Regions from separate parts of the Phytobacter diazotrophicus genome, predicted to be linked through region 2. Evidence: predicted binding sites of a transcription regulator. Region 2 holds the regulator's gene; each other region holds the start of a gene.

Region 1 (10,477 bases), 1.6 Mb from region 2:
CTGACGGTATTGTCCGCGAAGCTGCGTCAGATTTTCGCCGGTGGGTTTCCCGGCACGATAAAAGAGCGGCGGCAGGATAATCAGCGTAGCCAGCATAATTCCACCCAGCATCAGCGCCAGTGGAACATCCAGTACGCTTAGCCCGACGGTGACCACAACAATCACCACAAGAGCGCCAACAAGAGGTGAAATCACGCGTAGATACAAGTGGTCAAGCGTGTCGACATCCGCAACCACGCGATTGAGTAACTCTCCCTGGCGAAAACGTGACAGGCCGGCAGGAGAGAGCGGCAGCAGTTTGCTGAATGTGGTGACGCGCAGATGTTGCAGCACGCGGAAGGTTGCATCGTGGCTGACCAGCCGTTCAAAATAGCGCCCGGCGGTACGGGTAATCGCGGCACCGCGAACCCCTGCAGCCGGGAGCATGTAATTAAAGCTGTAGAGTCCGGCGGCGCCGACCACCGCGGATGCCGATAAAAACCATCCGGACAATGTCAGCAGGCCGATACTGGCCAGTAGTGTGACAATCGCGAGGATCACACCCAGCAACAGCAGCCAGAAGTGGCGTTTATACAGAGCGAGATAGGGCAGAAGTGCGCGCATTTAAATCTCCTCCTGGCGATGGGCGAGGAGCGCGGCAAAGGCTCCCTGCGCTGTGGAGAGTTCCGCGAAAGCCCCCTGTTCGATGATTTTTCCGTCATCCATGACCCATATGGCGCTCCAGTCGGCCAGCCCTTCTAACTGATGTGTCACCATCAGCGTTGTCTGGTTCAGTGAGGCATCATTAAGCGCTTGCATCACGCGCTGTTCACTGTGCGCGTCAAGGCTGGCGGCGGGTTCATCGAGCAGCAATAGCTGGCATCGGTTAAGCAGGGCGCGGGCAACCGCAACGCGCTGAGCCTGGCCTACGGAAAGACGCGTTCCCTGATCGCCACAAGCTGTTTCCAGCCCTTGTGGTAAGAGCGGTAAAAATTCGCTCACCCAGGCTTTATCCAGCACGGACTGCAATTCAGCGGCGCTGGCATCCGGGCGAGACAGGAGGATATTTTCCCGTAATGTGGTGGCCGGAAGCTGCGGGTTTTGCCCGACCCAACTGATAAGCTGACGCCAGCTCTCCGGGGCCAGGTCTCGTAACTCAATGCCATTTATCCGCAGGGAGCCCTCATACGGCAGGAACCCGGAAAGGGCATTCATCAGCGAACTCTTACCGGAGCCGCTTTTCCCCACCAGCACCACGCGCTGACCGGCTGGCAGCGTAAAGTTCAGTGGCCCGGCAAGGACGCTGCCTTCTGGCGATTTGAGAACCAGATCTTCCGCTGTGATGCTCACCGCCTCATCCGCTTTCAGCGTGATATCGCCACGCTGCGGATGGGCAAGTGGCGCTTCCATAAAGGTTTTCAGGCTGTCGGCGGCACCAATAGCCTGGGCTTTCGCGTGATAGAACGTCCCCAGATCGCGCAGCGGCTGGAAGAACTCCGGAGCCAGAATCAGGGCCAGGAAACCGGCAAACAGCGTTACGCCCGTGCCGTAATGGCCAAAATTGAGTTCGCCCAGGTAAGAGAAGCCAAAATAGACGGCCACCAGAGCGATGGACAACGAGGTGAAAAACTCCAGCACGCCGGAGGAGAGAAACGCCATACGCAGGACTTCCATCGTACGGCTGCGAAAATCCTCTGAGGCCTGACGAATATTTTCTGTCTCCGCTGCGCCACGATCGAAGATACGCAGCGTCTCCATGCCGCGTAAGCGGTCAAGGAAATGGCCGCTCAGGCGCGCCAGTGCTTTGAAGTTGCGTCGGTTCGCATCGGCTGCGCCCATCCCCACCATCGCCATAAAGATCGGAATGAGCGGCGCGGTTGCCAGCAGAATCAAGGCTGCGGCCCAGTTAATTGGAAAGAGGGTAATGACAATCAGCAACGGTACACTGGCTGCCAGTGCCATCTGAGGCAGATAACGTGCATAAAAATCATGCATATCGTCGATTTGCTCGAGGATAAGCGTAGCCCAACTGCCTGCGGGCTTACCCTGAATCCACGCTGGACCAGCTTGCTGTAACCTGTCGAGCACCTGACGGCGTATTTCGAAACGGATGTGGACGCCGGCATGAAAACCGACGCGCTCACGCAACCAGACGACCCAACTGCGCAAAACAAAAATCAGCACCAACAAGGCAAAAGGCAGCAGCAATGCTTCGCGCGGGATATTTTCCATAATCATATGATTCAGGATTTTGGCGAGTATCCAGGCCTGAGCAACGATAAGAACGCCACTCACCACGCCCAGCAGGCGAGACATCATAAGCCAGCGACGAGAAATGACACTTTGCTGTTTTAACCAGCGGGTTAACTCTTGTTGACGGGTTTTATTCATTGCGCGCTTTGCAGGTGAAGTTATCGGAATTTTTGAGCTTCGCAATGTTACATCGGCGCAAAAATAAAGGCGACTTATAGTCGCCTTATTTACCTTTGTTACTGAGTTGTAACGTTTATTTACTTTGTGCTAACCCATCAAGATAACGTTCTGCATCCAGTGCCGCCATACAGCCGGTACCGGCCGAGGTGATCGCCTGACGATAGATATGATCCATCACATCACCCGCAGCGAAAACGCCTGGAATACTGGTCTGGGTGGCATTGCCATGAATACCTGACTGTACTTTGATGTAGCCATTTTCCAGTTCAAGTTGACCATCAAAAATGGCGGTGTTCGGGCTGTGTCCAATAGCGACAAACAGGCCGGCGACATCCAGTGATTCAATATTATCCGCATTTTCGGTATCGCGAATGCGCAGACCGCTAACGCCCATCTGATCGCCCGTCACCTCTTCCAGGGTGCGGTTGGTGTGCAGCACGATATTGCCACTGGCCACTTTATCCATCAGACGTTTAATCAGGATTTTCTCCGCGCGGAAAGAATCACGACGGTGAATCAGGTGTACCTCAGAGGCGATGTTTGCCAGGTACAGCGCTTCTTCAACGGCAGTATTACCCCCACCGATGACCGCGACTTTCTGATTGCGATAGAAGAAACCATCGCAGGTGGCGCAGGCAGAAACACCGCGGCCTTTAAATGCTTCCTCAGATGGCAGACCCAAATAACGCGCGGAGGCGCCGGTGGCGATAATCAACGCATCACAGGTATATTCGCCGCTATCACCGATAAGACGGAACGGACGGTTTTGCAGATCAACCTTATTGATATGATCGAACAAAATTTCGGTATCAAATTTTGCGGCATGCTCATGCATGCGCTCCATCAGGAGCGGCCCGGTCAGATCGTGCGGGTCGCCTGGCCAGTTTTCCACCTCAGTGGTCGTGGTGAGCTGACCGCCTTTCTCCATACCGGTAATTAACACCGGTTCCAGGTTTGCACGTGCAGCATAGACTGCAGCGGTGTATCCCGCAGGCCCTGAACCAAGGATAAGCAGCTTACTGTGTTTGGCCGTACCCATGAGATCCTCATTATTGTTTGGCAGACATTGGGCTGGATTGTAGGGAATTTGCAGGCGTAAAAAAAGGGCACAGCGGTTTTGTTAACGATATGTGTAATAGATGGCACTAATCATTTAACGCTGAGTGAGATCCTAAATATAACTATTTCTACTGAAAAACGGGCCGTTATAAGGTGATTAAATGAGTATTGCCTAAGGGTGATGATGAATATCTGGCATGTTGTACTAAAAAAAGATGTTTTGCTTTGACAATCCCCTGCGCATTTGCGAAAACATCAAAGGAAGAAAAAAAGCAGTGTTTCGCGCGTGATGCAAATTCATGCATGTAAATACCATTTTTACCGGGCTAGCGAAATCTACGCATGGCGTGGACAGACGCCATTCGTGATGTCGATAGCTGCCGTATGGCAACGGACTTCTTAATGCAGACCCTGGGATTACATGCGGCGTTATCGTTATTAACCCGCACGTAAAGCGACGGGCAAAGACCCTGAACAGTGAAGTGCACAGGGTCAAGACAGGAGTAGGGAAGGAATACAGAGAGACAATAATAATGGTAGATAGCAAGAAGCGCCCTGGCAAAGATCTCGACCGCATTGATCGTAATATTCTGAACGAATTGCAAAAAGATGGGCGTATTTCCAACGTCGAGCTTTCTAAACGAGTGGGACTTTCTCCTACGCCGTGCCTTGAGCGCGTGCGCAGGCTGGAAAGACAGGGCTTCATTCAGGGCTATACAGCGCTGCTGAACCCGCATTATCTGGATGCATCACTTCTGGTATTTGTTGAGATTACTCTGAATCGTGGCGCCCCGGATGTGTTTGAGCAATTTAACGCCGCAGTACAAAAACTTGAAGAAATTCAAGAGTGTCATTTGGTGTCCGGTGATTTCGACTACCTGTTGAAAACACGTGTGCCGGATATGTCTGCTTATCGCAAACTGCTAGGGGAAACCCTGCTGCGACTGCCGGGCGTGAATGACACCCGTACTTATGTGGTGATGGAAGAAGTCAAACAGAGCAACCGTCTGGTTATCAAGACGCGCTAATACGGAACAGGTGCAAAATCAGCTTTTTTTGATTACACTCCTGTTAATCCATACAGCAACAGTGCCGGGGTGACCCGGCGCTGTTGTCCGTTTTAGCTGGAGAGCCTTACTTGAGCCAGGAATACACAGAAGACAAAGAAGTCACACTAACCAAGCTAAGCAGCGGGCGTCGACTCCTTGAGGCGTTGCTGATCCTTGTTTCTCTGTTTGCCGTCTGGTTAATGGCGGCCCTCATTAGTTTTAATCCTTCCGATCCCAGTTGGTCGCAAACCGCGTGGCATGAACCCATACATAATCTGGGTGGCGCGCCGGGAGCGTGGCTTGCGGATACATTATTCTTCATTTTCGGTGTAATGGCTTACACCCTGCCGGTGATTATCATCGGTGGTTGCTGGTTTGCTTATCGACATCGTGCCAATGAAGACTTTATCGATTATTTCGCCGTTTCATTACGTCTTATTGGTGCGCTGGCGCTGATCCTGACCTCTTGCGGTCTGGCGGCTATCAACGCTGACGATATCTGGTATTTCGCCTCTGGCGGCGTCATCGGTAGTTTGCTGAGCACAACGTTGCAACCGCTGCTGCATAGTAGCGGGGGCACCATCGCCTTATTGTGTGTATGGGCAGCCGGGCTCACGCTGTTTACTGGCTGGTCCTGGGTGACCATTGCTGAAAAACTCGGTGGCATTATCCTCGGTATTCTCACCTTCGCCAGTAATCGCACGCGCCGTGACGATACCTGGGTTGATGAAGAGGAATACGAGGAAGAAGAGGAGTACGACGACGAGCCCGCAGCCCCGCGCGAATCGCGTCGTGCCCGTATTCTGCGTGGAGCACTGGCGCGCCGTAAACGCGTCGCGGAGAAATTCGCCAATCCTCTTGGCCGTAAAACCGACGCAGCATTGTTCTCCGGAAAACGGATGGATGATGATGAAGAGGAGATCGCCTACAGTGCCCGCGGTGTCGCAGCAGATGCTGATGATGTCCTGTTTTCTGGTCATAGAGCCACACAGCCGGATATCGACGCTTACGATCCGCTGTTAAGCGGGCAACGCGCAACCGAACCTGTTTCAGCCGCCGCTGCAGCCATGACAGCGGCACAGGCGTATGCTGCGCCAGCCAGCCCGGTGGTCCAGCCTCCGGTGGAAACGCCGCCGTGGCAGCCAGTTTCTGGCGACTATGCGGCGCAATATGAGCCAGAGCCCGAGCAGGTTCCGCTTTCGCATTACGCCGCGCCTGCACAGAATAATGAGTGGCAGCCGGAAGCGCCGCCAGTCGCACCACAGCCGCAAGCATATCAGGCGTGGCAAGAGCCTCAATACGAAGAGCCCGCGCCAGCGCCAGAGATTGAGCCGGAAGCGGTAGAAGAGGTGAAGCAGACGCGCCCGCCACTTTACTATTTTGAAGAGGTTGAAGCCCAGCGAGCACGTGAGCGTGAACAGCTCGCCGCCTGGTATCAGCCCATCCCGGAGCCGGTACAAGAATCGACGCGTCCGGTCGCGCCAGCAATGCCTTCTGTTCCTGCTGCGCCGACAACGCCTGTTGAACCCAGCGTTGTGCCGACAGTCGCGCCTGTTGCAGGTGCGAAAGATGTCGCTTCGACAGCGGCAGTGGCTACTGCACCGGTGTTTAGTCTTGCCGATGGCGGTGCTGCTCGTCCGCAGGTGAAAGAGGGCATTGGACCACAACTGCCGCGCCCGAACCGTGTCCGCGTGCCTACCCGGCGTGAGCTGGCTTCCTATGGCATCAAACTGCCATCGCAGCGGATGGCAGAAGAGCGCGCACGTGAAGCCGGGCGCCAACAAAATGGTGCGCTGGATGATGATGATGCCGACATGCTGCAACAACATGAGTTGGCGCAACAGTTCGCGACGAGTCAGCAGAACCGCTATGGCGAGGAGTATCAGCACGATACGACAGCCCCCATTCTTGATGACGATGAGGCCGAAGAGGCTGAACTGGCGCGTCAGTTTGCCGCCACCCAGCAGCAGCGCTATTCCGGTGAGCAGCCGACAGGGGCTCATGCCTTTTCAGCTGATGATTTTGCATTCTCGCCGTTTAAAGCGCTGGTAGATGATGGCCCTGGTGAGCCATTGTTTACGCCTGGCGTGATGCCAGAAGCTGAACAGCCAACGCAGCAGCCTGCTGTAAATTATACTGCTCAGCCTTCCGCGCCTGTCCATGCGCAACCTGCAGCGACCAGACCACAAGCACCTGCACCTCAGGAAAGCCTGATTCATCCGCTGTTGATGCGTAACGGTGACAGCCGCCCGTTGCCAAAACCGACGACACTACTGCCTTCGCTGGATTTGCTGACGCCACCGCCGGCTGAGATTGAGCCGGTTGATACTTTCGCGCTGGAGCAAATGGCTCGTCTGGTGGAAGCGCGCCTGGCCGATTTCCGTATTAAAGCTGACGTGGTGAACTATTCTCCGGGTCCGGTGATTACACGTTTTGAACTGAACCTGGCGCCGGGCGTGAAAGCGGCACGAATTTCTAACCTGTCGCGTGACCTGGCGCGTTCCTTGTCGACCGCAGCGGTTCGTGTTGTAGAAGTGATTCCAGGTAAACCTTACGTTGGTCTGGAGTTACCGAATAAAAAGCGTCAGACCGTTTATCTGCGCGAAGTGCTGGACTGCGCGAAATTCCGCGAAAGCCCATCGCCTTTGACCGTCGTGTTAGGCAATGATATCGGTGGCGAGCCGGTGATTGCTGATTTGGCCAAAATGCCCCACCTGTTAGTCGCGGGGACCACGGGTTCAGGTAAATCCGTTGGGGTTAATGCCATGATCCTCAGCATGCTCTACAAAGCGCAGCCGGAAGACGTGAAATTCATCATGATCGACCCGAAAATGCTGGAGCTTTCCGTGTACGAAGGTATCCCGCATTTGCTGACAGAAGTGGTCACCGACATGAAAGACGCTGCCAACGCATTGCGCTGGAGCGTTAATGAGATGGAACGTCGGTACAAACTGATGTCGGCGCTTGGCGTACGTAATCTCGCGGGGTATAACGAAAAAATCGCCGAAGCGGCGAAAATGGGGCGCCCAATTCCGGATCCATACTGGAAACCGTGTGACAGCATGGCGATTGAGCATCCGGTGCTGGAAAAACTGCCGTACATCGTCGTGCTGGTCGACGAATTTGCTGACCTGATGATGACCGTAGGTAAAAAGGTGGAAGAGTTGATTGCCCGCCTGGCGCAGAAAGCGCGTGCTGCGGGTATTCACCTGGTGCTGGCGACGCAGCGTCCTTCTGTTGACGTTATCACCGGTCTGATTAAAGCCAACATCCCGACCCGTATCGCTTTTACCGTGTCGAGCAAAATCGACTCCCGTACCATCCTTGACCAGGGCGGTGCAGAATCGCTGCTAGGGATGGGGGATATGCTTTACTCAGGGCCAAACTCGACCATGCCGGTACGTGTCCATGGTGCGTTTGTGCGTGACCAGGAAGTGCATGCCGTGGTGCAGGACTGGAAAGCGCGCGGTCGTCCGCAATACGTTGACGGTATTACCTCCGATAGCGAAAGCGAAGGGGGCGGCGGCGGTGGTTTTGACGGCGGTGAAGAGCTGGATCCGTTATTCGACCAGGCGGTTAATTTCGTCACCGAAAAACGCAAGGCTTCCATCTCTGGCGTACAGCGTCAGTTCCGTATCGGTTATAACCGCGCGGCGCGTATCATTGAGCAAATGGAAGCGCAGGGCATCGTCAGCGAGCAGGGGCATAATGGTAACCGTGAGGTGTTAGCGCCTCCGCCGTTCGAGTGATTGCAAAGATCGGTAAAGCCGTAAAAATTCAGTCTTTTCTTCTGTCACTTGTGGCAATGAGCTTTTAGAGTGACAGAAGTGTTCTCCCGTACCGGGAGCGACGTTTTTGAGGAAAAACAATGAAAAAAATCGCGATAACCTGTGCGTTACTTGGCAGCTTTATGGTGAGCAGCGTGTGGGCGGATGCTTCCAGCGATCTGAAAAGCCGTCTCGACAAAGTGAGCAGTTTCCATGCAAGCTTTACCCAAAAAGTGACGGACGGAAGCGGTGCGGCGGTACAGGAAGGTCAGGGCGATTTATGGGTCAAGCGTCCAAATCTGTTCAACTGGCACATGACGCAACCCGATGAGAGTGTCCTTGTTTCCGATGGGAAAACATTGTGGTTCTACAACCCGTTTGTTGAGCAGGCTACGGCAACCTGGCTGAAGGATGCTACCAGCAACACACCGTTTATGCTGATTGCGCGTAACCAGAGTAGTGACTGGCAGCAGTACAATATTCAGCAGAACGGCGATGATTTTGTCCTGACACCAAAAAGCAGCAATGGCAACCTCAAGCAGTTCACGATCAACGTTGGCAGTGATGGCACCATTCACCAGTTCAGCGCGATTGAGCAGGATGACCAGAAAAGTAACTACCAGCTAAAAGCCCAGCAAAATGGCACGGTAGATGCTGCTAAGTTTACCTTTACTCCGCCAAAAGGTGTAACGGTCGACGATCAACGTAAGTAAGAGGCATGCGTGAGCAATCTGTCGCTCGATTTTTCCGACAATGCGTTTCAACCTCTGGCCGCGCGTATGCGGCCAGAAAATTTGGCGCAATATATAGGTCAGCAACATCTGCTGGCTCCGGGTAAACCCCTGCCTCGGGCGATTGAAGCCGGTCATCTGCATTCGATGATTTTGTGGGGACCGCCCGGAACGGGAAAAACGACGCTGGCAGAGGTGATTGCCCGCTATGCCAGTGCCGATGTTGAACGCATTTCTGCGGTCACGTCGGGTGTGAAAGAGATTCGTGAAGCTATTGAGCGAGCCCGGCAAAATCGCAATGCGGGGCGTCGCACGATCCTGTTTGTTGATGAAGTCCATCGCTTTAACAAAAGCCAGCAGGATGCCTTTTTACCCCATATTGAAGACGGTACGATCACCTTTATTGGTGCTACCACCGAAAATCCCTCATTCGAACTCAATTCCGCTTTGCTCTCTCGTGCGCGCGTCTATCTGCTGAAATCTTTGACAACAGCGGATATTGAACAGGTATTAACGCAAGCGATGGAAGATAAGGCGCGGGGCTATGGCGGTCAGGATATTTCTCTGCCGGATGAGACCCGTAGCGCGATTGCTGAGCTGGTCAACGGCGATGCGCGCCGGGCGCTCAATACGCTGGAAATGATGGCCGACATGGCTGAGATGGATGACTCCGGTAAGCGCGTCCTGCAGCCCTCGCTTCTGACGGAGATTGCCGGTGAGCGTAGTGCGCGTTTTGATAACAAGGGCGACCGTTTCTACGATTTGATCTCAGCGCTGCATAAGTCTGTGCGCGGTAGTGCGCCAGATGCGGCGTTGTACTGGTATGCACGTATTATCAGCGCCGGGGGCGATCCATTATACGTGGCGCGCCGCTGTCTGGCGATTGCGTCTGAGGATGTTGGTAACGCCGATCCGCGCGCGATGCAGGTGGCTATTTCGGCCTGGGATTGTTTCACCCGCGTTGGGCCTGCGGAGGGTGAGCGGGCTATTGCGCAGGCGATTGTTTATCTGGCCTGTGCCCCGAAAAGTAATGCGGTTTATACCGCCTTCAAAGCCGCACTGGCGGATGCGCGCGAACGTCCGGATTACGACGTTCCCGCCCATTTACGTAATGCGCCAACCAGACTGATGAAAGAGATGGGTTATGGTCAGGAGTATCGCTATGCTCATGACGAACCCAATGCCTATGCGGCTGGCGAGTCTTATTTCCCCGAAGAGTTAGCACAAACACGCTATTATCATCCGACAAACAGAGGCCTTGAAGGCAAGATTGGCGAAAAGCTCGCCTGGCTCGCTGAACAGGATCATAAAAGCCCCACAAAACGCTATCGCTGAGAGTGGCGTTGCGGTAATGTTGTCGGTGTATCTCTGTGGCCGCAGGCTGCGGTCACTTTCTCATTTTTTCAATTCGATAAGCACAGGATAAGCATGCTCGATCCCAATCTGCTGCGTACCGAGC
Region 2 (10,477 bases):
GCCCACGTCAAACTGGTGCGCCATGGCGATACCAAAATCCGTAATGATGGCTGCACGGCCTGATGCCGTGGAGTTAAGATTTTTTGTGATTTCGCCTGAGCCATTAGGTGAGAGTATGGCCCCCAGGGCAACGCCCGTGGCTACCGTATCACTGTTCTGGATATTGCGAAGGTAGGTGATATCGTCCTGATCAATATTCGAATTGACGCGAGCATGCGCGTAACCTTTGGTCACAAAGGCAACAGACAACACATCGTTAGGAATCGTGACGGCGATACCGGCCCCGGCATTCGCACTCGCGGTTTTACCCTCCAGATAATCAAGCGAATCCGCCAGATCTTTTGCCGCTGACTGGAACTGATCAACAGTACTAACGGGGTTAAGCAGCACTTCCCGCAGGGTGAGGTTATTAACTATATCCTTGTAATAATCGATCTTATTACTGATATCATCAATTTCATCACGCAGGTTGTCCTCATCAGTTATCCGCGCACCCACGGTCGGTAAGATGACCGTAACATTGTCTTCCGGTTTTGCTTTTGCCAGCAACGCCGGGTTAATGAATGCACCACTACCGTAACTTGCGGAGGCAACACCTGTTCCCCCCATCGCATCATTACGTGCCTCTGCCCAGGTATTTGCCGCTCCGGCTTGCTTTGCCACGAAAAAGGAGACAGCGATAGCGACCACCGAAAGTTTAAGATTGTTTTTCACAGTATGCGTCTCGTAATCAAATGAGTTTTATGACCCTGTTAGTTGTGACATGGACAGGGAGGCTCTATTGCTGCGAATAACATCCAAAAAATATCCTATTTCTACTGAATGTAATAAAGCGTTACAGAAGATGTTGTTATATGAAGTGACCATCAATATTTATAGAAGACACATGGCGATTGCGAAAGGTGAAGGCGCGGTCGTGATCTCGGCGTTTAGTACAGAACATGGTAAAGTGGGGGCTTATATTGCCATTTCATGAGAGAACGCCTATGGATAAGTCCACTTCGCAAGAGATGCTCGCGCAGGCCGAAAAACTGTGTGTGCAACGCAACGTGCGCCTGACTCCTCAGCGCCTCGAAGTGTTACGCCTGATGAGTCTGCAGCAGGGGGCAATCAGCGCTTATGACCTGCTCGATCTTCTGCGTGAGGCAGAACCGCAAGCCAAACCTCCTACGGTCTATCGCGCGCTGGATTTCCTTTTAGAGCAAGGGTTTGTACATAAAGTAGAGTCCACTAACAGCTACGTACTTTGTCATCTTTTCGATCAGCCGACGCACACGTCCGCGATGTTTATTTGTGACCGTTGCGGTGTGGTAAAAGAGGAGCAAGCGGAGGGCGTGGAAGACATCATGCATGCGCTGGCGGCAAAACGCGGTTTTGCGCTGCGCCATAATGTCATAGAAGCACATGGATTATGTGCTGATTGCGCAGAAGTTGAAGCGTGTCGACACCCCGGCGAGTGTCATCATGACCACACGATTCAGTTGAAAAAAAAATCGCGCTAAGCGCGATTTTTCTCTTTTAAGCAGGTAAGGCAATTAAGGGTGGTACATCCATGTACCGTTCGGGCAGGGTAGCCATTGAGGGTTACACATTGGGGGGATGTGAAGGCTACCAGCGGTAATCGTTCCGCGTTTCCCAATCCACGACTTCTTTTTCTGCCTGATCTTTGGCGTAGCCGTAGCGTTCCTGAATTTTACCGACCAACTGGTCGCGTTTACCTTCAATGATGGTCATATCATCGTCGGTCAATTTACCCCACTGTTCTTTTGCTTTACCTTTGAATTGTTTCCAGTTGCCGCTGACTTCGTCTTTATTCATCGTCGTCTCCTCATCATTGGTCATGAACAGCGTTATTCCTTTCGTTACGCTCTTAATATCCTGAACGTGATAATTATTGTAGTTAAGGATAGCGACCATGATTCTTTATTCGGAATTTTTAACCATCGGAAAGCAAATTACCGGAATAGATATGCGGAGCAAAACCGAGCGAGATCAGCGGGATAAAACAGAGATTAAAGCTTTGTCAGGAAAAGCAAGCAACCGTGACAGCAGGCATGCCGCCACGGCTCAGAAGGCTATTACAGCCATTCACCATTGCGGATAACGCCAACCGCCAGACCTTCAATGGTGAAGTTGTGATCGCGCAGGTCAACGACAATAGGGGAAAACTCACTGTTTTCAGGCAATAGCTGCACGGTATTGCCCTGCTTTTTAAGCCGCTTGACCGTCACTTCATCGTCAATACGCGCTACAACAACCTGCCCGTTGCGAACATCCTGGGTTTTATGCACTGCCAGCAGATCGCCATCCATGATGCCGATATCTTTCATCGACATACCGCTTACGCGCAGCAGAAAATCAGCGTTAGGTTTGAAGAGAGACGGATCGACCTGATAGTGCCCTTCAATGTGCTGTTGCGCCAGCAAAGGTTCGCCAGCAGCGACGCGCCCGATAAGCGGCAGCCCAATATCCTCTTCCTCTTCAAGCAACAGACGAATACCGCGAGACGCACCGGATACAATCTCGATAACACCCTTACGCGCAAGCGCTTTCAAGTGTTCCTCTGCCGCGTTTGGGGAACGGAACCCCAACTGTTGCGCGATCTCCGCACGCGTCGGCGGCATACCTGTCTGGTTGATTCGATCGCGAATAAGATCGAACACCTCTTGCTGCCTGGCCGTTAAAGCTTTCATTCCGCCCCCTGGGTGTATATACAGTTATGCTGTGAGTATATACAGTTAAAGGCGATTTTGAAACCAAAATTAAGCAAAAAACGCGGACTTAACGCATTTCTGGAAGCGCTATCGAAAATAGCCCCACAGCAGAGAAACCCAGGTAAACAGTGCCAGGAGAATGGCCATCAATACCGCAGCAGACCCCATGTCTTTCGCACGCCCCGAGAGTTCATGAAATTCAGACCCAATACGGTCAACCACGGCTTCAATTGCACTATTAAGGATTTCCACAATCATCACCAGTACGACAGAGCCAATCAGCAGGACGCGCGTAATCGCATCTACATCCAGAAAAGCCGCAATGATGATGGCAATAACGACCGCAACACCTTCCTGACGAAAAGCAGCTTCGTTAATCCACGCTGCGCGCACCCCTTTCCATGAATAGCCTGCCGCTTTAATAATGCGGGTAATTCCAGTGGTATTGTTGGCCATCAAAAACAACCTTTTTATGTAATGAACGTCAATGTCTATGTAAGCTTATAGAGGTAGAAAAGAAATTCTGCGGACTTTCTGATATTCTTGCCGCGCAATGGCATTATTAACCAGAGGCTTTACATCGTTTATGTCCGGCTGGCCACGAATTTACTACAAATTACTTAATTTACCATTAAGCGTGCTGGTAAAAAGCAAGTCTATCCCGGCGGAACCCGCCCAGGAATTAGGGCTCGATACGTCGCGCCCTATTATGTACGTTTTGCCTTATAACTCGAAGGCAGATTTGCTGACCTTGCGCGCTCAGTGTCTGGCACACGATTTGCCCGACCCCCTCGAACCGCTTGAAATCGACGGAGCGGAGCTGCCGCGTTATATCTTTATTCACGGCGGACCACGTGTCTTTACCTGGTACACGCCGAAAGAAGAGTCGATCAAGCTGTTCCATGACTATCTCGATCTGCACCGCAGCCATCCCGATTTGGATGTTCAGATGGTGCCTGTGTCGATGATGTTCGGCCGTTCTCCAGGTCGCGAAAAGGGCGAGGTCAACCCGCCGCTGCGTATGCTAAACGGTATTCAGAAATTTTTCGCGATCTCGTGGCTTGGCCGCGACAGCTTTGTGCGTTTCTCCCCGCCGGTTTCGCTGCGCCGTATGGCAACCGAGCACGGCACGGACAAAACCATTGCGCAAAAACTTGCACGCGTCGCGCGTATGCACTTTGCCCGTCAGCGCCTGGCTGCTGTGGGGCCACGCTTACCTGCCCGTCAGGACCTGTTTAATAAGCTGCTCTCCTCCAAAGCCATCGCTCGCGCCGTAGAAGACGAAGCGCGCAGCAAAAAAATCTCCCACGATAAAGCGCAGCAAAATGCAATTGCGCTGATGGAAGAGATTGCGGCGAACTTCTCCTACGAGATGATCCGTCTGTCAGACCGTATCCTCGGCTTTACCTGGAACCGTCTGTATCAGGGCATTAATGTGCATAACGCGGAGCGTGTTCGTCAGCTCGCCCATGATGGCCATGAAATTGTCTATGTGCCCTGCCATCGCAGCCATATGGACTATTTACTGCTCTCCTACGTGCTCTATCACCAGGGGCTGGTACCGCCGCATATTGCAGCCGGGATCAACCTGAACTTCTGGCCGGCGGGCCCCATTTTCCGTCGTCTGGGCGCGTTCTTTATTCGCCGTACCTTTAAGGGTAATAAACTCTATTCGACCGTTTTCCGCGAGTATCTGGGCGAACTGTTTAACCGTGGCTACTCAGTGGAATACTTTGTTGAAGGCGGGCGCTCCCGTACGGGCCGTCTGTTGGATCCGAAGACCGGCACGCTTTCTATGACGATTCAGGCCATGCTGCGTGGAGGTACCCGTCCAATCACGCTGGTGCCAATCTACATTGGTTATGAGCATGTCATGGAGGTGGGGACTTACGCCAAAGAGCTGCGTGGCGCGACGAAAGAGAAAGAAGGTTTTGCCCAGATGATACGCGGTTTGAGCAAGCTGCGTAATCTCGGTCAGGGTTATGTGAACTTCGGCGAGCCTATCCCGCTGATGAACTACCTGAACCACCGGGTGCCGGAGTGGCGCGAGTCTATCGATCCTATCGAAGCGGTGCGTCCTGCCTGGCTGACGCCGACGGTGAACGCTATTGCTGCCGATTTGATGGTGCGCATTAACAATGCCGGTGCGGCAAACGCCATGAACCTCTGCTGTACCGCGCTTCTGGCATCTCGCCAGCGTTCTCTGACCCGTGAACAGCTCACCGAGCAGTTGAATTGCTATCTCAACCTGATGCGCAATGTGCCCTATGCCGCCGACACAACGGTACCCACCGTAAGTGCGGACGCGCTAATTGAGCATGCGTTGCAGATGAACAAGTTCGAAGTAGAGAAAGACACGATCGGTGACATCATCATTCTGCCGCGCGAGCAGGCGGTTCTGATGACATACTACCGCAACAACATTGCGCATATGCTGATGTTGCCCTCTCTGATGGCGGCCATTATTACCCAGCATCGTCATATCTCTCAGGACGAGATGCTGCGCCATGTTGAGTTACTTTACCCGATGCTGAAAGCCGAGCTGTTCTTACGTTGGGAAAAAGAAGAGCTGGCAGGCGTGCTGAAAAACCTTGCTCAGGAATTGCTGCGCCAGGGGCTGATTACCATGAAAGATGACCAGCTTTATATCAACCCGGCCCATTCCCGAACGCTGCAACTGCTGGCGGCGGGTGCGCGCGAAACACTGCAACGCTATGCCATCACCTTCTGGCTGCTGAGCGCCAATCCGGCAATGAACCGCAGTACGCTGGAGAAAGAGAGCCGCACGCTGGCACAGCGTCTGTCTGTTCTGCACGGCATCAATGCGCCGGAATTCTTCGATAAGGCGGTATTCAGTACACTGGTGCTGACGCTGCGTGACGAAGGGTATATCAGCGATACCGGAGATGCCGAGCCTGAGCAGACGCTGGCGGTGTATCAGCTGTTAGCCGAGCTGATTACCTCTGATGTGCGCTTGACGATTGAGAGCGCAACGCAGGCAGAGTGAGTAAAGCAGCCGCATCAGGGAGTAACGTCCCCGATGCGCTTTGCTTATCGGGGCTACGCTGAGCCTGGCGCTTAAGGTAGCCCCGATAAGGCAGCGCCGCATCCGGGAAGAGGTGAGTTACGCCAGATAACTTGCCGCGAGACCGATAAACAGTACCAGCCCCACATAGTTATTATTCATAAACGCCTTAAAACAGGCGTCGCGATCGCGATTCACAATCAGCTTCTGCTGATAAACAAACAGCGCACCCGCAATAATAACCGCCCCGTAGAATTGCCAGCCTAAGCCATTGAGCGCACCGATCGCCACCATCAGCGCCAGCACCGCCACCTGCAATATGCCGATGATTAACTTATCGTGGCGTCCAAAGAGAATAGCGGTCGACTTGATACCGATTTTCAGATCATCGTCGCGATCCACCATGGCGTACTGCGTATCGTAGGCCACCGCCCACAAGATATTGGCAAGAAACATAACCCAGCAACTCAGCGGCACCGACTCACTCACGGCGGCAAACGCCATCGGAATCGACCAGCCAAACGCCGCCCCCAGCACCACCTGCGGCAAATGGGTATAACGCTTCATAAACGGATAAACCCAGGCAAGCAGAAGCGCCGCAACGGAAAGCAGAATGGTCATCATGTTAAGCGTCAACACCAGTGCAAACGCCAGCACCACCAATACCACAAACAGTACGCGCGCTTCGTTTTCCGTGACCGCTCCGCTGGGCAGCGGACGATTGGCCGTACGTTTCACATGCCCGTCAAATTTACGGTCCGCATAGTCATTTACCACACAGCCTGCCGCACGCATCAACCAGACCCCCGCCACAAACACCAGCAGGATCCACAGGGGAGGAACGCCCGGCGTTGCAACCCACAGTGCCCACAGCGTTGGCCAGAGCAGCAGCAACGCACCAATGGGCTTGTCCGTGCGCATGAGTCGATGAAAGGCCAGCAGCTTATTCTGCGAGAGACTCCACTCCATTTTTTTTCCTCTTAGTACAGCGGTGACGCAGGCAAAAACAGTTCAGTCAGCAGGAGAGGTTTCCCCCCCAGGCGCAAGCGGGAGCGTCTTCCCCACAGCGTGTCATAGCGACCAACTTCAATAAAATCTCGTGTCAGCGTAGATGATGTAAAGAGATAACGCCCAAGCGGCGTGGTACCCAGCTTCTGCAGCGCAAGTTCCGGGCCGGTCAGCGTAGACTCCGGCACCACCGTTCGCCCGGCAAGCCAGGGTTCGCCGTCAGCGCACAGCAGGATCTCCCGCAGCCAGTACCGCGTATCGTCTGGCAGCAAATGGCGCTCGCCATCGAGCATATCGGACGTCACAAACCCTTCCTGGATAAGCGTCACAGACACCTGTTTACCCTGTTGCTCAAAACGTTTCGTCATGGAATCTTCCAGCAACAGCCAGTCCAGTTGCTGCGGGTCGAGCGCGGGAAGTGCGTCAAAATAGCGTAGCGCACGCAGTTGCGTAAGCGCGGGGTGTGACATGCCTTACTCTCCAATACATAACGTCACATTATTGTATCGCAGAACAGGCTGCCTCGTGCGGGGAACTTCATTCAGTTTTCATAAGCGCAACAGATATGCAACAGCGTCGTTGCGCCAGAAAAATAAATATCCTCCGGCATAGCCGGAGGTTTTTCAGATGCGCCTGTAAGGCTCTGTTACCAGCCGCGCCCTAACAGGCGCATACGATCTGACATTTGCATCAAACTTCCTTACTTACGGCCCGTAAACGGGCTGCCCGGATAAGGGATCGACAACTGCTCACCCATTTTATCCTCTTCAAGCTGGTGCTTTATGTATTCCTGTATCTTCGCTGTGTTCTTCCCTACCGTATCCACGTAGTATCCCCGACACCAGAACTCCCTGTTCCTGTATTTGAATTTCAGATCTCCAAACTGCTCATAAAGCATCAGACTGCTTTTCCCTTTCAGATATCCCATAAAGCCGGATACGCTCATTTTGGGCGGGATTTCCACAAGCATATGGATATGATCTGCACAGCATTCAGCTTCCAGGATCCGTACGTTTTTCCACTCACACAGCTTTCTTAAAATGCTGCCTATCGCCAGACGTTTCTCTCCGTAGAACGCCTGTCTTCGGTATTTCGGCGCAAAAACTATGTGATATTTACAGTTCCATCGGGTGTGCGCTAAGCTCTTTTCGTCCCCCATCCAACCCCTTTTGATTTCTTGTTGAACTTTTGCAGTTGCCAGACCGCAAGCTGTTTTAACAAATCAAAAGGGGTTTTAATAACTGGCTTAAAGCTGAAAGCTTTCCGGAACCCCCAGCCTAGCTGGGGGTTTTCTATAGACAAAAAGGGTGCGTCAGGCGACGCACCAGTTGTTGCAAACATCAGCATTGCGGGGAGACGGTTACCCCTTGCCTTTTACACTGCTGATAAAGGTTTTCCGGGCGGATGTAGACCCGAGACGCTCAGCTTCATTCAGTAATTTCAGGGCCTTATCGATATCACCTTTTGCGGCGGCCTGTTTAATGGCCTGGTTGAAATAGCTTTCAGTGTCATTCAGCATCGGCTCACTTTTCGCGGCAGGCGCAGGCGCAGAGGTCGGCGCGGCAGCCACCGCAGCAGGTGCGGCCGCCGGTGCACTATAAGCTGTAGCAGGCGCGGCTGTGTTACCCACCGTCACCGGCCCTGGTCCGGATGAACCAAACAACGGGCCAACCAGCACGCTGGAACCGCTGTTGGTTTTCACTTTCAGTTTCACCACGCCCTCAGTAACGTGACGGGCTATCGGATCGGGGATATCCGGTACCGCGTTACCCGTTCCTTTGGCGTAGGATTTGGCCGGGTCCATCAGTTTGGTGGTCTGGCGCAGATCGTTTTCGGTTGTGAAGACCAGCAGATAGATCTTTTGCTGGCCCAGCGCAGGCGTCAGGCGCATCACCCCTTCCAGCCTGTCGGCACTCATCACTCCCGGCTCCTGATAGGTAAAGAAGCTGCTGGGGAAGTACGCGGCAGGTGACATGTTCTGGTCAAGAACCAACACATTGGGCGCAAAAACGCTGGTTTGTTTATTCACTTCACTACTGAGCGTGAGCGTCAGTTCACCGATGTTCGCCGGGACACTGTATGCGGCCACCGGGCCACTGATACCCGCCACATTCAGGCGCTGGCCCGTGGTGGCAAGCTCAGTTGTTTGTGTTTTGCTTTGATCGACAGGCGTCCAGCTCAGTTGCTGGAGTGCGGAGGCCGGAATGGCCGGCGCCGCCGTGGTATTTTGCGGGACGATGTTAACATCGGCGAAGCTAACCCCAGGCGCTGCGGCGAGTAAACCCGCGGTCAGGCACAGGGCGACGAAACTTTTTTTCATTTTCATTGTTATCACCTTCTTTACGAGAGACAACTAACGCCCGGCAATAGCGCACTGTCTCGAAGAATTGAGGGGCTTGCGCCCCTCTTGTTTCGGTACGTCAGGTGGCGAGGATTACCACCAGATTTCCATCTGGGCGCCGAAGCTCCACTCGTCGTTATCACCACGGCTGAAGGTTTTCGCGGAAGTATCGCGATACGCTACGCCAGAGGTGTAACCATTACCGGAATCGCTGTTGGCATAGCCCCATTTCTCATCCCACTTCGCGTAGGTTGCGAAAACACGAATTGCAGGACGAGACCAGATGCTGTCGCCAGCCTGCCACTGCTGGGCCAGGGTGATTTTGTACTGGTTGTTGGTGTCGCTGGTGCGCTGGGATTTGACGTTGTCATAGCCCAGTTCCAGCAGGGTGCTCATGATCGGTGTCCATTTGTACATAGGACGTACGCCCACGGTCCACCACTTGGTACCGTTGTTGTCGTCACGGTTGATGTCCTGGTACATACCGACATACATCAGGTCCCACTTGTCAGCGAGGTTGATTGCCCCGTGATCCAGCACGCGCCACAGTGAACCGTTGTTGTTGATGCTGCCGCCCTGCGGAATACCTTTACCGTTAGAGGTCATGGAGTCTGTTGCGTACTGCAGTACAAACTTGTTGTAACCTTTCATCATGCTCTGGGTATGTTCAGCGGTGAACATCCAGCCATCTTTCGATGCGCCCGGCGCCAGGTCATATTTGTCCGGCAGGTTGGTGTGACCGTAATCCACACCGAACTCCAGCGTACCGCCAGGGTTGACAGCCATTTGCGCTAAACGCACGTCGAAGACGTCGTTTGGCACCAGGTTGTCATAAATACGGCTGCCATCAGCATTACGGTCAGCGAAAGTACCGGAACCACCCGCTTCAGACGAACGGGTTGCCGCTAAAGAGAGTTTACCGAAGCCAACATCAACATTTTCAAGACCGGCACCAGGACCAGAGATATCCCAGTAGTAGAAGTCGATCATGTGAACGTCATGACGTTGATAGAAGCGTTTACCTGCCCAGATAGTGGAGCCCGGCAGCGCGTCGATCAGGTTTTTACCCTGAACGTTGGCTTCACGGAACGCAGGGCTGGTCGCTTCCCAGTCATTACGCTGGGCAACGGAGTAGGCTACGTTGGTATCGAAGTAGAAGCTCTTGTCGCCTTCTTTCCATACTTCCTGGCCCAGTTTCAGTTCGGCGTAGGTTTCGCATTCGTTACCAAGACGATACTTACTTTGAGCACCGGTGGCCTGGAAGCACTGCTGCTCGCCGCCGCTGCCGGTCCAGCCAATACCCGAACGGGCATAGCCTTTAAAATCGACAGCGCCCGCCTGAGCAGACAAAATGCCCGCGGCGATGGCGATTGCCAGTGGAACTTTGCG
Region 3 (10,477 bases), 1.7 Mb from region 2:
GAATCACGGGACGGCCAAAAGAAATGTGTCCTTATCAGACGCTGAATCAGAGATCCGAATGGATGGGAGGCTGGCGAGAAGCCATGGAGGACAGGGCCGTCATTGCCTGATTCTGTCTCTTTAACAAGAAACCTCCGCATTGCGGAGGTTTCGCCTTTTTTGCCCTACGCCATTTTCTGACGCATTACATGGCAATCAGCATCAGAATGCAGAAGTGTCCTGGAACAGGCCCACTTTCAGGTCCGTCGCAGTGTAGATAACACGGCCATCAACCAGTACTTCACCATCGGCCAGGCCCATCACCAGACGACGGTTGATGACGCGTTTGAAGTGGATACGGTAGGTGACTTTTTTCGCGGTCGGCAGAATCTGACCGGTGAATTTCACTTCGCCTACGCCCAGCGCACGGCCTTTGCCTTCGCCACCGAGCCAGCCCAGGTAGAAACCAACGAGCTGCCACATGGCGTCCAGACCGAGGCACCCCGGCATTACCGGGTCACCGATAAAGTGGCAACCAAAGAACCACAGATCCGGATTAATATCTAATTCAGCTTCAACATATCCTTTGTCGAAATTCCCACCGTTCTCGGTCATTGACACCACACGGTCCATCATCAGCATGCTTGGAGCTGGTAATTGTGGGCCTTTTTCGCCAAACAGCTCTCCGCGACCAGAGGCAAGAAGATCTTCTTTTGTATAGGATTCGCGTTTATCTACCATGTTCTATGTAAGCCTTATTGTGAGTTTCGGACGCAGGATAGCTAACACGTGTACGCTGAACAAGTCCGATCAGTTGGGACTGAACCAGCTAAGCCAACGAAGCGGCCACGGATAACGGTGACGAGCGTCTTGTTGCGTCGCCTGGGCGATACGCTCCAGGATGGTCTGCTTCAGTGTAGTTTGTCCTTCTGCATCCCAGACCAGTCTGGTCAATAAGGGGAGTGCATCCATGACATCTTCTATGGCCCAGATAGAGAATTGACCTGCCTTGACTGCATCCAGCAACTCCTGGCGCAGACAAAGATGGCGCACATTGGCAGCGGGTATGATCACCCCCTGGTTGCCGTCCAGACCACGCGTCTGACAGATAGCAAAGAATCCTTCGATCTTTTCGTTGAGCCCACCCACAGGCTGGGCACGACCAAACTGATCCACCGAACCGGTGATAGCGATACTCTGGCTGACAGGGACATCCGCCAGGGCGCTGATCAAGGCGCACAGTTCAGCCATCGAGGCGCTGTCACCGTCCACTTCACTGTAAGATTGCTCAAAGGTCAACGATGCGGAGAACGGGATCTGTTGCTCAAGCTCCAGCTCAGCCATCAGGAAAGACTGCATAATCATCATGCCTTTCGCATGAATATTGCCGCCCAGTTCCGCTTTACGTTCAATGTCGTTAAATTCGCCATCGCCGATGTGCACAACGCAGCTTATACGTGAAGGTTCGCCAAATGCACGTGGATGCCCCGGAAACTCAACCACTGACAGGGCATTGATTTGACCGACCTGTTCACCTTCAGTCTCAATGAGGATCTGCTCTAACAGAATTTCATCTTGCATGCGCTCCGCCAGATAGCCTTCTCGCCATTCACGCTGAGTAAGCATGGTGGTGAGCTGCTCAGCATCAAAGATCTGGGCGTTGGTCATTGCGGACACTTCACCTAACTGGCGCGTTAACCATAGCGGACAGAGCGGGAGCGTCTCTTGATCGCCGGTATAACGAACGGCTTCCCGAATCAGTACTGGCCACGCATCTGCAGACGGTGAAGGCAATTCAGCCTCCCGGGCGATCAATTGAACCCACTGACACCATTGCGCCAGTGTTTCCGCATCGCTAATCTGCAGGTTGTCTTCGTATTCGCTATAGATAGCTTGTTCGGCAAGTTCTGGTTCCATCTCCTGGAAATCAGCCAGAGAATCTCGTTCACCCACGAGGATAACCCGAAGGTCGAGCGGCAATGACGGAACTGACACGGGCAGTGGACGAGACTCATCGAATGCAACCCAGTCAAAACGACGACGCGTCACCATGGTTTTTAAACGCATCCACAGTAAAGGTTGCGCCAGAAGGGTGCGTAGAGAGATAACCAGCGTGCCACCGTTGGCCTGATGTACCAGTCCTGGCTGCAGGGTAATCTCGTTATTGAACTGGCGCAGGCAACCAAACAACTGCTCAGCTTCAGCCCAATCGGCAATAACTACCTGGTTTTTACCGGCAAAATTGGCTTCTGCGTTTTGCGCAGGGGTAAGCGTAACTGTCGAGCCATTAACCTGATAGTCGCCACCTACAACGTCGATCTCCTCGGACTGCAGCGCTGACACAGCCTCGGCGAGGATCGTCAGGTACTCTTCTTCTTCTGGCGCTTTGGCCAGCAAAAAGCGTGACGTCGCCGCAGGATGAAGCAACTGTTCCAGCGCATAGTGTAATCGGGGTTGGGTATCGCCCAGGAAGAAGACCGTCTCGTCAGTGAGTGCGGACTGCTTAAACACATCCTGATAGCTCTCGGTATCCGGAGTCAGTTCATTCCATTCAAGTTTTGTAATGGTCAAAGTCGTTTTTTAGTCTGATGTAAAAGGCGGGATTATACCGTAAACGCATGGGCAGCACACAGGGAATACACGTTTTCCCGTTGCAGATATGTTGTTGGGATAGACAGAATGTGATTTCTTTTCAGCAGAGCAGAAAAAAACTGATATTCTGAACAGAGTTACACGGTAACGTTGAGATCGCAATGAAATATCAACAACTGGAAAATCTTGAAAGCGGCTGGAAATGGAAGTACCTGGTAAAAAAGCACCGGGAAGGTGAGCTTATTACAAGATATATCGAAGCCAGCGCGGCCAAAGACGCCGTCGATTTATTGCTAACCCTCGAAAATGAACCCGTGCAGGTGAATGCCTGGATTGAGCAGCATATTAATCCGTCTCTCATGAACCGCATGAAACAGACTATTCGGGCACGGCGTAAACGCCATTTTAATGCCGAGCATCAGCATACGCGCAAGAAATCAATCGACCTTGAATTTGTTGTCTGGCAACGTCTGGCCGCTCTGGCACAGCGTCGGGGCAAAACCCTTTCGGAGACCATTGTGCAGTTAATTGAGGATGCCGAGCATAAAGAAAAATACGCCACCACCATGTCGTCACTTAAACAGGATTTGCAGGCGCTATTAGGCAAAGAGTGATTTTTTGTACAATTGGTTTTGTTCAGGCAATAAAAAACCCCGCATCGCGGGGTTTTTTTACAGCACGTGAACTTAAGCCTGAGGCTGAGTTACAACGTCTTTGCTGCCACGAACTTCGATTTCTACACGACGGTCCGGCGCCAGGCAATCGATCAGCGCAGGGCGCGCTTTCACGTTGTCACAGGTGCTGCCAGTAACCGGCTGGGATTTGCCCATGCCACGTGCAGAGATTTTGTTCGCCGGGATACCTTTAGAAACCAGGTAATCAACAACGGACTGAGCACGTTTCTCAGACAGACCCTGGTTGTAAGCGTCAGAACCGATACGGTCGGTGAAGCCCAGAACCACGACGGAACCGTCTTTCGGATCCAAGTTGCTCAGCTGACCATACAGCTGATCCAGTGCCTGCTGACCTTCCGGTTTCAGAGTCGCTTTGTTGAAGTTGAACAGGACGTCAGACTTCAGAGTGAAGTGTTTGGTCTGTACTTCCGGAGCCGGAGCCGGAGCTGGCGCTACTACTGGCGCTGCTTCTTCCTGCTGGCCGAAACGGTAGGAAACACCTACGCTCAGCATGCCGTTGTCCGGACGGGTACCAACGGTGTTTGCATCACCGATGTTGTTAACCCACTGGTATTCCAGACGGGTAGCGATATCACGGGTAACTGCCCACTCAACACCGCCAGCGAATACCGGGGAAACACCGGTGTCGTGGTCTTTGAAGTTGTTGATGTTGGCTTTAGAATCTGCACGCCATACCATGCCGCCCAGACGGGTGTAGATATCCAGATCGTCAGTGATCGGGTAACCCAGTTTAGCGGTCAGCTGTACGCCTTGAGCTTTGAACGCACCGTTTACGTTGTCGCCTTTGTATGGCATACGACCTAACCAGTCGTAACCCATCTCAAAACCAACGTACGGGTTAACCTGATAGCCACCGAACGCACCTGCACCAAGCTGGCTTGAATGGGTCGGGCCGTCGTTCGGAATGAAGCCGGTGTCGTGGAACTGAGACCAGCCCAGTTTGCCACCTGCATACCAGGTATTATCTTTCGGAGCGGCCTGCGCTACGGTAGCGAAACCAGCCAGTGCCACTGCAATCGCGATAGCTGTCTTTTTCATTTTTTGCGCCTCGTTATCATCCAAAAATCGCCATGAAAATCTCGATGAGAAGTCACGGTTAAATCCTTCACCGGGGGCGTTGCTCATCAGTCCCTATAGAGATATCTTCACGATATCTTTGGCTTATGCCGAGCACCCCTGGCGATGTAAAGTCTACAACGTAGTTGAAAACTTACAAGTGTGAAGTCCGTCAGGCATATGAAAAAAAAGGCTTTGTATACACAATATTTAACACTTTTGCGGAACTATTCGCCAGTTCAGTTGCCTTGTAAGTCGCCTGAACCGGGCGTTGGCGGCGTATTTTACTGATTACACGACAAACCTTGTCAGACAGAAAAATAATGCCAGGATTTATCCTAATTTTACTCAATGATACAAATTTGAGTGAATTTTTATCCCGGAATGCTGTCTCGCAGCGAGAGGATTACATTGTACTGGACGCATAACGAAGCCTATAGCGTTCCCTTCTTCGGCTGCAATCGCCAGACGCTGGTGTTCTTCTTCGGTCAATTCTTCGGCATGCCAGCCAATCACAACGCTATAGTTGCCGGTACGTAACGCACGAATCATCGATTCCAGCGTAAGGCAGGGGGAGAGCTGACTGATCTGCATAACTTTAGTCAGCGGCAGGCCTGCCGACAATACCCATTCACGGCTTAATTTTTGTTGCGGCGTTAACCAGAGCTGCCAGCGCGATTGTTGACCCAGTTGCTGTAATAACGGCAACAGCAGCAATTGTGTCATTCCGGGCTGATCTTCGCGATAAACAACCTCACTGATCAGACCCGTAGAAGCCTCAATGGCCTCCGCGTTGTGTGCGGAAAGAAATTGTGTTGAACGATTTGCACGGCTTAATGAATGGTACATGATCAACCCAGCCCTGTTAGTTACTGTATAAACATACAGTAACCCCTGGGCGTTCAAAGATCAACCTCATTTTCTGAAAGCATCTCGCAATTTTGTCTTGTATTGCGATGAAGACGCAAAATTTTCTTGCTGAGTTGCGCGCACTTGCCTATGTTCCTCAGTAGCGGATCGGTTAACAGAATTAATGTTTTTACTCCATGATTTACAAGGGAATAATCATGAAAAACATATCCTATCAAAGGATCTATCAGTCCCGGGAATACCTCGCACCTTTGGGGAAAATTCGCTTTCGCGCGCATTTTGGTGGCTACAGCTTATCGATAGACAACACCGTGTTTGCGATGATTTCAGAGGGAGAGTTATACCTGCGTGCCTGTGAGGAGAGTGCGCAATATCGGGTAATACGACGTTCACCTCTTCTGACAATCCAGAAGCGTGGCCGCGCTGTTTCACTTAACTACTACTTTGTTGATGAGCATCTCTGGCGTGACTTACCAACATTGTTGCGGCTTTCATCGCAATCGCTCGCGGCGGCTCGGGAGGAAAAAGCGGCGCGAGATACGCCACATCGCCTTAAGGACCTTCCAAACATAAGCTTTCAACTTGAGATGATGCTTTTTGATGCGGGGATACCAGACGAACGCATGCTGCGGCATCTGGGCGCAAAAGCGTGTTGGTTGCGTTTGAAGGCATTGAACAAACACATGGGCATCAAGGTACTGCTGGGTCTGGAAGGTGCGATCATTGGGCTGCATGAAGCTGCGCTCCCGGCGTTGAGACGCCAGGAGCTAATTGACTGGTACCACGAGGTGGGTCAGAAAAAAAACCAGGATCACTAAGTCATGATCTGCCGCTGTAAACGGCACATCTCTGGCAAAAGGGCGATAAGCAGCCCTATTTGTTGCAATACAAGGGGTTCTTTGCTGTCAGGTCGCGGCTCAAGATGCTTAATTCGTCGTGATAAATCTGCCAGTGTTAACTGTACGCGCTCTTCATCAGCAGGCTGGTGATGAAGGGCGTCATCAACATAGCAGACTGCATCATCCAATAAGCGAAGGATGGCCGGATGAGTAAGCTGTTCGCGATGCGCGCCAAGAGCAGAGATATAGCTGGTACAGGTATGATTCAGGCAAAGTAATCGAAATGCCACTTCACGCAGTTCAGGTGTCGCACCGGGTTCCGATGCCATATTCGAGACCACCGACGCCAGTTCGGCATCTCTGTTATAGGCGTTTCTGCGGGCAATACGGTAGGCCAGACGGTTATCACGCCCCTGATGATATTGTTCGAGAATTGCGTCCAGATAACGGCAGTTGGCATTAAATGCCTGCTCGGTCACGCGTGCCAAATTGCGAAAACGCCAGTCTGGCCAGATAAAACTTACCGCAGCCCAGGCGATGGCGCATCCGATGATTGTGTCAATAACTCGCGGCATGGCGACTTCAAAACCTTCGCCGAGCAAATTAAAGCAAAGCAGCACCAGTAAGGTGATGAACATGGTGGCCTGTGCGTATTGTACAAGACGAAAGGCGAAAAAAAGCACACCGGTAACAACAATCAGTATCAGTTGCCCCTCCAGGGAGGGAACAAAATAAAGGACCGGGAGGCCGAGGGCGATGCCTGCAATAGTTCCGACGATACGCAGCGTGAGACGGTGGCGCGTGGCGTTGTAGTTAGGCTGGCAGACAAACAGGCTGGTGAGCAGAATCCAGTATCCGTGGTGCAGACCGGTAATTTGGATGATGGCGTAGCCCGCACACAGCACAACAGACATCCGCACGGCATGGCGAAACAGTGCCGATTCCGGTGTAAGGTTGTTGCGTAAACGCAGCCAGATATCGCTCAATCCATGCAGGCTGTCATCTGCCAGTAAGTTTTCCGTTTCGTTTTTCTGCGCAGTTTGCGGTTGTCCGGACTCAATACTCGCTAGCTGTGCGTCGATGGCGCGGAGATTGTCGAGTAAGAAACCCAACGCTTTCAGTTGATCAGACGACGTTGTACCGCTGGCTCGAATGCGATCTAGCGCGGCATCAAGATGTATAAATGCGCGTTCGAAGCGGTGATCATGCTGGTAAGGTGTGCGAAGCAGGATGGCGTTAGCGAGCCTGGAGCAGGCCTGGGATTGCAGAGTAATCAACCGCTGAAAACGGAACATCACATCGCTGTAGCGAAAATGTTCCCGCAGTGTCTGGTACTGTATATGCGAAGAGCTGGCACGTTCATGAATATCCTGTGCGGCAAAATAGTAGTGCAGCGTACGCCGCGTTCCTCGCTGTCCGCGATCGCCCCGCAGGCGGGTCAATAATGACGCCTTGGTCTGGTTTAGTGTTGACACCAACTGCCCGTTGGCCAGCGCCAGCTCATAAAGCGGGGCCTGGCTTTCCTCCTCAATATCCGGATCGAACAGTCGCGCTTTGAGCTCCAGATAATGGGATAACTGCTCGTAGCAGCGCGCCAGATTATCCTGCAGCGGACGGATGGGGAAAACGAGATGCCCGACCAGCGTCAGCACGTTAAACCAGATGGCGCCTGCGAGCAGTAAAAGTGGCTGCTGATACCATGCGGTATATAACGTGGTGCCAAGCATGGTGTAGATGGCGATAAGCAATGCGCCGAACGCAATGGTGGCGTAGCTTTGCCCCAGTCCTCCCAACAAAATAAACCCAATGGTCGACGTGATAAGCCCAATGGCAAATAACCAGGGCCAGGGAAACAGAAGCTCGACCGACGCCGAGGCGATAAAAAAAGAAATCAGGGTAATGATTAAATTACGTAGACGGCCGGTCAGGCGATCATCGAGATCCGCCAGCGCCGCGGCAACAACGCCCAGTGTTAAAGGGATCGTTAGTTTCGCGTCGCCAAGCAGCCACGGCAATGCCGCCGTTCCGCTTAGCGCAAGAAAGATACGGATGTTGTAAAGCCAGGCACTATTCCAGGTGTACCGGCGAAGGAGGGGGCTTAGCATAGTATTCGTGACTCGTTTACGGGAAACGACGGCGAGCATTGGCTTCGCGCGCGGCACGGGCCACTTCAACCGACACAACACGACGGCCAACCGGCCATAAGGCGATTGCCGCAATTTTAAAATTGGCGATACCGACCGGGATGCCGATGATGGTCATGCACTGGGCAATACCGGCCATGATGTGCATCACGCAGAGCCACCAGCCAAACAGCACGAACCAGAGAATGTTGAGCACGGTCCCGCCAGCATTCATGAGGGTATTTTTACTGCCAGGGTTCAGCTCATCGACATGCACAGCTTCGTTGCCCCAGGGGATCAGCGACAATTTAGTGATTTCCCAACAGGAGCGCGTAAGCGGCAGGGTAATAACCAATGCAACACTCAAAATCGTTGTTAATAGCCAGCCGAGTGTGGTGGCAAAACCGCCAAGGACAAAGTTCAATATATTCAGAACGGTACGCATATTACCTCAATGCTATTCTGTCAGGGAATTGACCTGACAATTGTAACGATTTTTTGGGCTGGAGCACGTATTCTCTGGCGGTTAAACTGGCAATCACAGTCATAAGCTGAAAAAGGATGTGTGATGGAACTAAAAGCGACTTCGTTGGGAAAGCGGCTGGCGCAGCATCCATATGATCGAGTAGTCATCCTCAATGCGGGCGTGAAGGTTTCAGGTGATCGACATGAATACCTTATTCCCTTTAATCAGCTGCTGGCAATCGAGTGCAAACGTGGCCTGGTATGGGGCGAGCTGGAATTTGTTCTGGCAGATAATAAAGTCGTTCGTTTGCACGGGACTGAATGGAATGAAACACAGCGCTTTTATCAGCATCTGAATGAACGCTGGGTGGCGTGGAGCACCGAGATGAGCGAAGTGGCAGCGGGGGTGCTCTCCGAACAACTCGCGGACATTTCCGGACGTATGGATCAGGAAAAATGGCTCACTCGCGCGCAGCTTAAAGGTGTTCAGCAACAGCTTCACAAGGCGTTCGATGCGTTGCCTGTCCCCACCAGCCGCCTTGAATCTTTTGCTAACTGCCGGGAGCTGTGGCGGCAATGCCAGGCCTGGTTAAAAGATACAGAGGCTGGACGCGCGAAACATAATCAGGACTGGACCGACAAAATGCTGGTCCAGTACTCGGCATTTTTTAAAAATATCGAAAGTTCTCCGCTTAACCCGGCGCAGGCAAGGGCGGTGGTCAATGGTGAAAACGCGCTGCTGGTGCTCGCCGGGGCAGGCAGTGGAAAAACTTCGGTGTTGGTGGCTCGCGCAGGCTGGCTGCTGCTGCGTGGCGAAGCATCAGCGGATCAGATCCTGCTGTTGGCCTTTGGTCGAAAAGCCGCGCAAGAGATGGATGAGCGCATTCGTGAGCGGTTGCATACGGATGACATCACTGCACGTACGTTTCATGCGCTGGCGTTATACATCATCCAGCAGGGTGGAAAAAAAGCGCCGGAGATTAGCAAACTTGAGAGCGATACCAGCGCCCGACAAACGCTATTGCTTAAAGCCTGGCAAGCTCAGTGCGCAGAGAAAAAGGCGCAGGCCAAAGGCTGGCGACAGTGGCTGGAAGAGGAGCTGCAGTGGCAGGTTCCGGAAGGCAACTTCTGGGACGATGAGAAACTGCGGCGTCGGATGGGGCCCCGATTGGATCGCTGGGTCAGCCTGATGCGCATGCATGGTGGCAGTCAGACTGAAATGATTGATGCGGCGCCGGAAGAGGTACGCACGCTGTTCAGCAAGCGGGTCAAACTGATGGCACCCCTGCTGAAAGCCTGGAAAACCGCGCTAAAAGCGGAAAACGCCGTCGATTTTTCCGGATTGATTCATCAGGCGATTAACGTGCTGGATAAAGGACGTTTTGTCAGCCCCTGGAAGCATATCCTGGTGGATGAGTTTCAGGACATCTCGCCGCAACGTGCCGCGCTGCTGGCTGCATTGCGGCGGCAGAATTCACAAACCACTTTGTTTGCGGTGGGTGATGACTGGCAGGCCATTTACCGTTTCAGCGGCGCGCAACTCTCGCTGACCACGGCGTTTCATGACTCTTTTGGCGAAGGCGATCTGTGCGCGCTGGATACAACCTATCGTTTCAACACACGCATTGGTGAAGTCGCCAATGGATTTATCCAGCAGAATCCGCACCAGCTCAATAAACCTCTTAACAGCCTGAGCGCCGGGGATAAAAACGCGGTGACATTATTGGCGGCGGACCAACTGGATGCGCTTCTCGATAAGCTCAGCGGCTACGCCACCCAGGAGGATCGTATTCTGGTGCTGGCGCGTTATCACCATGGTAAGCCCGCCAGCCTTGAGAAAGCCGCCACGCGCTGGCCA

What was found. Region 2 encodes LexA, which represses DNA repair genes until DNA is damaged. Its sites were predicted from a motif close to TNCTGTATGTACATACAGNA; they were not measured.
Region 1: ACS0RQ_RS18205 (DNA translocase FtsK 4TM domain-containing protein) is a predicted target of LexA. The motif match lies at 4,538-4,557, and genes of this name have one in related genera.
Region 3: sulA (SOS-induced cell division inhibitor SulA) is a predicted target of LexA. The motif match lies at 5,193-5,212, and genes of this name have one in related genera.

What each region holds. Positions count from the first base shown of each region.
Region 1 covers NZ_CM125428.1:3,721,085-3,731,561, reverse strand. The annotation lists gene cydC (heme ABC transporter ATP-binding protein/permease CydC) at 1-603, opposite strand, end outside; gene cydD (heme ABC transporter permease/ATP-binding protein CydD) at 604-2,370, opposite strand; gene trxB (thioredoxin-disulfide reductase) at 2,486-3,451, opposite strand; gene lrp (leucine-responsive transcriptional regulator Lrp) at 4,005-4,499, shown strand; gene ACS0RQ_RS18205 (DNA translocase FtsK 4TM domain-containing protein) at 4,610-8,269, shown strand; gene lolA (outer membrane lipoprotein periplasmic chaperone LolA) at 8,389-9,000, shown strand; gene rarA (replication-associated recombination protein RarA) at 9,010-10,353, shown strand; gene serS (serine--tRNA ligase) at 10,447-10,477, shown strand, end outside.
Region 2 covers NZ_CM125428.1:5,283,474-5,293,950, forward strand. The annotation lists gene ACS0RQ_RS25560 (conjugal transfer protein TraF) at 1-714, opposite strand, end outside; gene zur (zinc uptake transcriptional repressor Zur) at 987-1,502, shown strand; gene ACS0RQ_RS25570 (CsbD family protein) at 1,609-1,818, opposite strand; gene ACS0RQ_RS25575 (hypothetical protein) at 1,916-2,104, shown strand; gene lexA (transcriptional repressor LexA) at 2,079-2,693, opposite strand; gene ACS0RQ_RS25585 (diacylglycerol kinase) at 2,802-3,170, opposite strand; gene plsB (glycerol-3-phosphate 1-O-acyltransferase PlsB) at 3,301-5,721, shown strand; gene ubiA (4-hydroxybenzoate octaprenyltransferase) at 5,839-6,708, opposite strand; gene ubiC (chorismate lyase) at 6,720-7,217, opposite strand; gene tnpA (IS200/IS605 family transposase) at 7,448-7,906, opposite strand; gene malM (maltose operon protein MalM) at 8,108-9,073, opposite strand; gene ACS0RQ_RS25615 (maltoporin) at 9,182-10,477, opposite strand, start outside.
Region 3 covers NZ_CM125428.1:3,609,289-3,619,765, reverse strand. The annotation lists gene rmf (ribosome modulation factor) at 1-110, shown strand, start outside; gene fabA (bifunctional 3-hydroxydecanoyl-ACP dehydratase/trans-2-decenoyl-ACP isomerase) at 202-720, opposite strand; gene ACS0RQ_RS17680 (AAA family ATPase) at 790-2,550, opposite strand; gene matP (macrodomain Ter protein MatP) at 2,733-3,185, shown strand; gene ompA (porin OmpA) at 3,258-4,304, opposite strand; gene sulA (SOS-induced cell division inhibitor SulA) at 4,671-5,171, opposite strand; gene ACS0RQ_RS17660 (TfoX/Sxy family DNA transformation protein) at 5,390-6,010, shown strand; gene yccS (YccS family putative transporter) at 6,007-8,136, opposite strand; gene ACS0RQ_RS17650 (YccF domain-containing protein) at 8,153-8,599, opposite strand; gene helD (DNA helicase IV) at 8,723-10,477, shown strand, end outside.